2 regions of the Herbaspirillum sp. 1173 genome follow, and region 2 is predicted to be linked to the other one. Evidence: predicted binding sites of a transcription regulator. Region 2 holds the regulator's gene; the other holds the start of a gene.
The links. The regulator FliA, encoded in region 2, starts transcription of late flagellar genes. The targets are predictions, from matches to a motif close to CTAAAGTTTNNNNNNNNNNNGCCGNTA.

Region 1: a site for FliA is predicted at 1,928-1,954, ahead of J2X56_RS11905 (FlxA-like family protein). Genes of this name have one in related genera too.

Annotation. Positions count from the first base shown of each region.
Region 1 covers NZ_JAVDSP010000003.1:9,714-13,156, forward strand. The annotation lists gene J2X56_RS11895 (Lrp/AsnC family transcriptional regulator) at 43-561, opposite strand; gene hppD (4-hydroxyphenylpyruvate dioxygenase) at 709-1,824, shown strand; gene J2X56_RS11905 (FlxA-like family protein) at 2,019-2,366, shown strand; gene J2X56_RS11910 (MFS transporter) at 2,409-3,443, opposite strand, start outside.
Region 2 covers NZ_JAVDSP010000001.1:182,637-186,079, reverse strand. The annotation lists gene flgA (flagellar basal body P-ring formation chaperone FlgA) at 1-310, shown strand, start outside; gene flgM (flagellar biosynthesis anti-sigma factor FlgM) at 524-838, shown strand; gene J2X56_RS00900 (flagella synthesis protein FlgN) at 870-1,328, shown strand; gene J2X56_RS00895 (RNA polymerase sigma factor FliA) at 1,457-2,194, opposite strand; gene J2X56_RS00890 (antiactivator of flagellar biosynthesis FleN protein) at 2,200-3,003, opposite strand; gene flhF (flagellar biosynthesis protein FlhF) at 3,038-3,443, opposite strand, start outside.

The DNA of each region.
Region 1 (3,443 bases), on a different contig from region 2:
GGCATCCAATCATTGAATAAGGGCATCATGCTTTTTGAAGCCTCACTGCGAGAAGCGGATGCGCTGGCGCGACTTCACCGGCTGCATCACGTGTTCCAGCGGCAGTTCGTGGGACTGCTTGACCTTTTTGAGGGTGATGTTGGACTTGACGTTGGTCACGCCCGGCAGGCGCAGCAAGCGCGTCATCATGAATTCGGAGAAAGCGGCCAGGTCGGGGGCCACGATGCGCAGGATATAATCGCCCTCGCCCGTGACGGAGAAACATTCGGTCACTTCCGGCATCGTTTCCACGGCCTTCTCGAAGAGTTCGCCTCGGGTTTCGCCCTGGCGGTCCAGAGTCACGGTGGTGAACGCGGTCACGCCCAGACCGACCACGGCCGGGTCCAGCACGGCGGTGTAGCGTTCGATGACATGGGCTTCTTCCAGCCGCTGCACGCGGCGGCTGATCTGCGAAGTGGACAGGTGGACTTTCAGACCGAGGGCGCTATTGGTAATATGGCCATCTCGCTGCAGTTCGGTCAGCAAGGCCAGGTCGTAGCGGTCCACGTTGATGATGCTCATTTGTCTCTCCAAAGTTCATATTTAAGAATTATTTGTGCATATTATCTAATATATCGCGCAAAAAACAATCACAAATTGCAGTCTTGACGCAATAAACTCCTCGCATGGGCCGCGCTTGCCGGCCCTCCCCACACGAGGAGACACCAGATGGGCCACGCAGACACCCAGTTCGCCACCGCAGCCGCCAATTCCCCTGTCCGCGCCAGCGGCGACCTGTTCGACAATCCCATGGGCACCGACGGCTTCGAGTTCGTCGAGTACACCGCCGCCGACCCGGCCGGCATTGCCGCCGTGCTGGAGCTGATGGGCTTCACCGCCGTGGCGCGCCACCGCTCCAAGAATGTGACCCTGTATCGCCAGGGCCAGATCAACTTCATCCTCAACGGCGAACCCGGCAGCAATGCCGCCGCCTTCGCCCAGGTGCACGGGGCTTCGGTGAACGCCATGGCCTTCCGCGTCAAGGATGCGGCCCATGTGTACAAACGTGCACTCGAACTCGGTGCCGAAGGCGTGGAAGCCAAGCTGGGCCCGATGGAACTGAACATTCCTGCCATTCGCGGCATCGGCGGCTCGCTGCTCTATCTGGTGGACCGCTATGGCGACAATGGCTCCATCTATGACGTCGACTTCCAGTTCTTCCCGAACGTGGAGCGCAATCCCAAGGGCGTGGGCCTGACCTACATCGACCACCTGACCCACAACGTCATGCGCGGCGCGATGGATACCTGGTCGTCGTTCTATACGCGCCTGTTCAATTTCCGCGAGATCAAGTATTTCGACATCGAGGGCAAGGTCACCGGCCTGCGTTCGCGCGCCATGACCAGCCCCTGCGGCAAGATCCGCATTCCCATCAACGAGAGTGCCGACGACAAGTCGCAGATCGAGGAATTCATCAAGCAGTACAACGGCGAAGGCATCCAGCACATCGCCCTGGGCACCGACGACATCTACCAGACCGTGCGCGCGCTCTATGCCCGTGGCGTGCCGCTGCAGGACACCATCGCCACCTACTATGACCTGGTGGAATGCCGCATCCCCGGCCATGGCGAAGACCTGGCTGCCTTGCGTGAACTGAAGATCCTGATCGACGGCGCGCCCACCGATGGCCAGGGCCTGCTGCTGCAGATCTTCACGCAGAACCTGATCGGGCCGGTGTTCTATGAAATCATCCAGCGCAAGGGCAATGACGGCTTCGGCGAGGGCAATTTCAAGGCCCTGTTCGAATCCATCGAGCTGGACCAGATGCGCCGTGGCGTGATCTGATCCCCTGACCGAAGCCACTGCGGGCCGCCCTGAGGCCGCCCGCATGTCGAAGGCGCAGCACCCTTTACGGGACTGCGCCTTTTACTTTTTTTACTTTCCGTGGCTCAAGATGTCCGCGTGGCTGCCGTAAAACAAAGCGAAGGCACTATCGCAGTCCCCTTGCAATCCTTGCGCCCCTGTGGGCTGGAGTTCGCATGAACGTCGCGTATGAACAAGAACAACCTGCCCACGCTGAAGTCGCAGTGGCAGACACGCTGGACCATGACCCCGCCGAGCTGGTGGCGCAATTGAGCCACCGCATCCTGCTCCTGCAGCAGCAGGCGCAGTCCCTGGCGCGTTTCCCGGGCAACCGGGATGGCAAGCAGCAGCGCCAGTTGCTGCAGCAGCAGATCCGCAATCTCTACCAGCAATTGTTTGCGCTGGAACAGCAGCAGGCGCAGCAGCGCCGCCGCAGCGAAAACTATCTCAGCATGGCGCTCTCCGTGGCGGCTCATGCGGCGCACCAGCATGCGCACGGCGAGACGGTGGCACCGGCGCTGTAAGCCCGGCAAACCCGGTCTCAACGCCCTGCCCGGCCCTCCCGCTCAATAACGCAGCCGCGACAGGCTGACCAGGCTGGCCGCGCCCGCCAGGGCGGCGGCAAAGCACAGGACCAGCGCATACGGCGAGCCCGAGAACCCCATCAGCATCGCCACCACCGACGCCCCCACGGTCTGCCCGGTCAGGCGTGCCGTGCCCAGCATGCCGCTGGCTCCGCCGGTCCGTTCACGCGGCGCGGCACTGATCATGGTGCGGTTGTTGGGCGACTGGAACAGTCCGAAGCCGATACCGCACACCGCAAACATGGACAGCATCAGGCCATCGGGCGTGCTGCGGTCCACCGTCAGCAAGGCCAGCAATCCCAGGCACATCACGGCCAGCCCGATCCCCCCCAGCAAACCCGCAGCGACGCGGTCCGACAGCTTGCCGGCCACCACGCCGGTCAGCGCAACGGCCACCGGCCAGGCCGTCAGCAGCATGCCCGCGCGCGCGGCGCCCATACCCAGATGATTCTGCAGCATGAAGGGCAACATGACGAAAACCGCCATCTGCGCTGCAAAGGAGCAGAACGAGGTCCCGATCGACAAGGCAAACAAGGGGATGCGCAGCAGATCCAGCGGCAGCATGGGCGCGCTCGGCGACTGCAGCTTGAGCAGCAATGCCAGGCTGATGGCGGTCAGCAGCGCGCAGCCCGCCACCACCCAGCCGCCTTGCAGGTGGCCGATGGCATCGATGGTGTAGAGCAGCAAGCCGATGAAGGCCATGCACAGCAGCGCCGACTGGCGATCGAAACGGCGGGCCGACAAGGGATTGAACGGCAAGGCGCGGCTGCCCACGGCCAGCGCCGCCAGCCCCAGCGGGATGTTGATGAGGAACAGCCAGTGCCATGAGCCCAGATGCAAGATGACCCCGGCCACGGTGGGCCCCAGCGCATTGCCGGTCCCGGCCACCAGCGCGTTGTAGCCGATGGCCCGGCCCAGCTGCCGGGCAGGATAGATGAAGCGGATCAGCGCGGTATTGACCGACAGGATGCCGGCCGCCCCCAGCCCCTGCAGCACGCGCGCCAGGCTCAGTTGCAG
Region 2 (3,443 bases):
CATTCGCGGCGACATGTCGGCGCTGCCCAGCGGCGTGATCACCGAAGAATCACAGGTCATCGGCCGCGTCGCCAACATGTCGCTGCGCGCCGGTACGCCGCTGCGCCTCGACACCATCCGCAACCAGCGCGTGGTGCAGCAAGGCCAGGCGGTACGGGTCGTATCGATCGGCCCGGGCTTCCAGATTTCCACCGAAGCGCGCGCCCTGACCAATGCCAACGAAGGCCAGATGGCCCAGGCCCGGACGGCGGCCGGCCAGGTGGTGAGCGGTATTGCCAAAGCGGGCGGGATTCTGGAAATCAACTACTGAGCCGGCGACCCCGGCTTCTGTATTGATATGAAGCAATTTCCCGCAGGGCAAGTGCCGCGCGGAACGCAGCGGATCGCCCGAACAGGAATGTGAAGAAAAGTACCCGAATTCAGCTTAATTCAGGTGCGGGAATGTTAAAGTTTGCCCAGAACTGGTCGATAATCCATACGACAGGCGGGTGCGAAGCGCCCCCACCCTACAAGGAATACTGCCGTGAACGTTAACGACGCCCTCAAATCTGCTGCCCTCAACACCGAGCAGACGCAAACGCAGACCCGCAACACGACTGCCGCCAATCCTGCGGGCACTGACCCGGCCGCCACCAAAGCGGCTTCGGACAGCGTGCGCTTGTCCAGCACCTATCAGGCGCTGGAAACCAAGGACACCAAAAACGGCGGTTTCAATGCCGAAAAAGTGGAAAAGCTGAAAGCGGCCATCGCCAACGGCACTTTCCAGATCGATGCCGACAAGATCGCCGACGGCGTGATCGATACCGTCAAGAATCTCATCAGCGCCCGCCCGGCCTGATTACCGTTTTACCGCTCAGAGGATCTTTCGCATGAATCCGGCCAGCAACCTGTCCCTGGAACACGCCGCGCTGTCGCGCCTGGTGGAAAAACTGAGCCAGGAACAGGCACTGCTGGCGGAAGCCACCGCCGAAGGCCTGACCGACATCATTACCGAAAAGGCCGCGATAGTTGCTGAAATGTCCACGCTGGCCGGCAATCGCCATGCGCTGCTGGGCAGCCTCGGCTACAGTGCAGATGAAAGCGGCATGCAACAGTGGATGAATGAGCAAGCCGGCGACGCTGACCGCGAGATCTGGGCCAGCCTGTTCGAACTGGCGCAGGACGCCAAGGAACTGAACCGCGTCAATGGCCTGCTGATCGGCAAGAAGCTGTCCATCAATCAGAGCGCCCTGACCATCCTGCAGGGCAAGACCGGCACCGGCAATTTCTATGGCCCGGACGGCCAGAACAGCATCCGGTCCTCGGGACGCCGTCTGGGCGTGGTATAAGTTTCAGCCGCTTCCCGCTCACGGAAGCACAGCAAGATCGCATCAACAAAAAGCCCGGCATTTGCCGGGCTTTGTCGTTAACGCGTCCTGCGACCTCTCTCGGATCTGCGCCCTGAAGGCAGGCAGCCTCAGGCCACCCCGCTCCAGGAATGCTCGCGCAGATACGAACGCATGCGCGAGATCGCCTGGCTGTGCAACTGGCACACGCGCGATTCGGAAACGCCCATGACGGCGCCGATTTCCTTGAGGTTCATTTCCTGCTCGTAGTACAGCGCCATCAGGATCTGCTCACGCTCGGGCAAGGCCTTGATGGAATCCACCACGGCTTCACGGAAACCGCCATTGATCAGGCTCTGCAGCGGATCATCATCGCCGTCGCCGGTCTGGTAGCGGTCCAGGAAGTGTTCGTGGCCGCCATCGTCGTCGTGAAAATCTTCGTAATAGATCAACTGGTGGCCGCCGCAGTCGGTCAGCAGCGACTGATACTCGGCCAGGCTAATTTTCATGTGCTGCGCCACTTCCGCTTCTTGCGGCTGGCGGCCCAGTTGCTGCAGCAGGGACTGCATGGCTTCTTCCACCTTGCGCGCATTCTGGCGGATGCTGCGCGGCAGCCAGTCGCTGCTGCGCAGCTCATCCAGCATGGCACCGCGGATACGCTGCACGGCGTAGGTCTCGAACTGCGCGCCATGGGTTTCCTCGTAGCGGTTGACGGCGTCGAGCAAGCCCATCATGCCGGCCTGGATCAGGTCGTCCACCTCTACGCTGGGGGGCAGCTTGGCCTTGAGCTGATGCGCCAGTTTCTTGACCAGCGGCGCATGCTGCTCCAGCACGTCGTTCTTGCCCTTTTTTCCCTTGACGTTATACATGCACGTCACACTCCCAGACTGGCGCCGTCGGTGGCCATCCCGTAGCTGCTGCGGGCTGCATCCGGACCGGCCGTGAAGCGCTTGGACAGGCGCTGGAAGGCCAGCGCGGCACCGGCGAAGGGAAACACGTCCATCACCGCCCGCCCCTGTCCGGTGGCGCGGCGAATATGGTCATCCGCCGGAATCGCGCCGATGAAATTGAGCTGCGCCGCCAGGTAGCGGCTGGCCGCCTGGGCCATGTTGGCATAGACGGTACGGGCTTCGGCTTCGGTGGCATCGTTGACGATGAGACTGAAGGGACGGCGGCCGATGCGGTCGCTCAGGCTCTTCAGCAGCACATAGGCCGCCTTGATGGAAGACGCCGTGGTCGAGACCTGGATCACGATCTCGCCCATTTCCATGGTCGGCACCGGCAGCGACAGGTCGCGCGCCAGCACGCCATTGACGAGCGTAATCTCGGCCTGCTCGATGAGGCTGTCGAAGATCTCCGCCAGACGGCCGGCATGCGGATCGGTCGCCGAGGGCACGCTGCGGCGGGCGATGCGCGCCATCGAAAAACCTTCCGGCAGGAGCCGTGTGGCTTCCGCCATGGGACGCTCCATCCGCGCCACTTCCTGCAGCGTCGCCACGTCGTGACGCAGGCCGATGCGGGTCAGCAGACCGGTCGTGGCAACGTCGCCATCCACCACCAGCACGCTGTGCTTGGCCTGCGACAGGGACGCCGCCAGATTGATGAGCATGGCACTCTTCTCTTCCTCACCCAGCACCGAGAAGAAGGTGAACAGCCTGGGCACCGGACGCTCCAGCATCCGGCGCAGCCCTGCTGCCTGGTCGATATCGTAACTAGCCAAAGCTCACCTCACGCAGTCCCCGGTCATTCATGGACATGGCAGTAGGACCGATCACGCCCGGCAACTCACCTTCCTGGAATTCGAAAGGGGCGGTTTCACGCTTCTGCTTGAAGGCACGGTCGGCCAGGTAGAGCTTGTTGGCCACATGCAGGTCTTCGGGCACGCGCTGGCCATTGGCCACGTAATGCAGGTTGAGCTTGTGGCGGATCACCACATCCAGCACGTTGCCGATGGTGGCGGCTTCGTCCAGCTTGGTGATGATGCAGCCGGCCAGCCCGGAGCTGGAATAGGCATGCACCACTTCATTGAGCGTACCGCCGGTGGCGGTGGCATTCAGGCACAGCAGGCGCTTGATGTCCACGCCGGCACCGGCCAGCATGGCGTCCTGCTCGGCCACC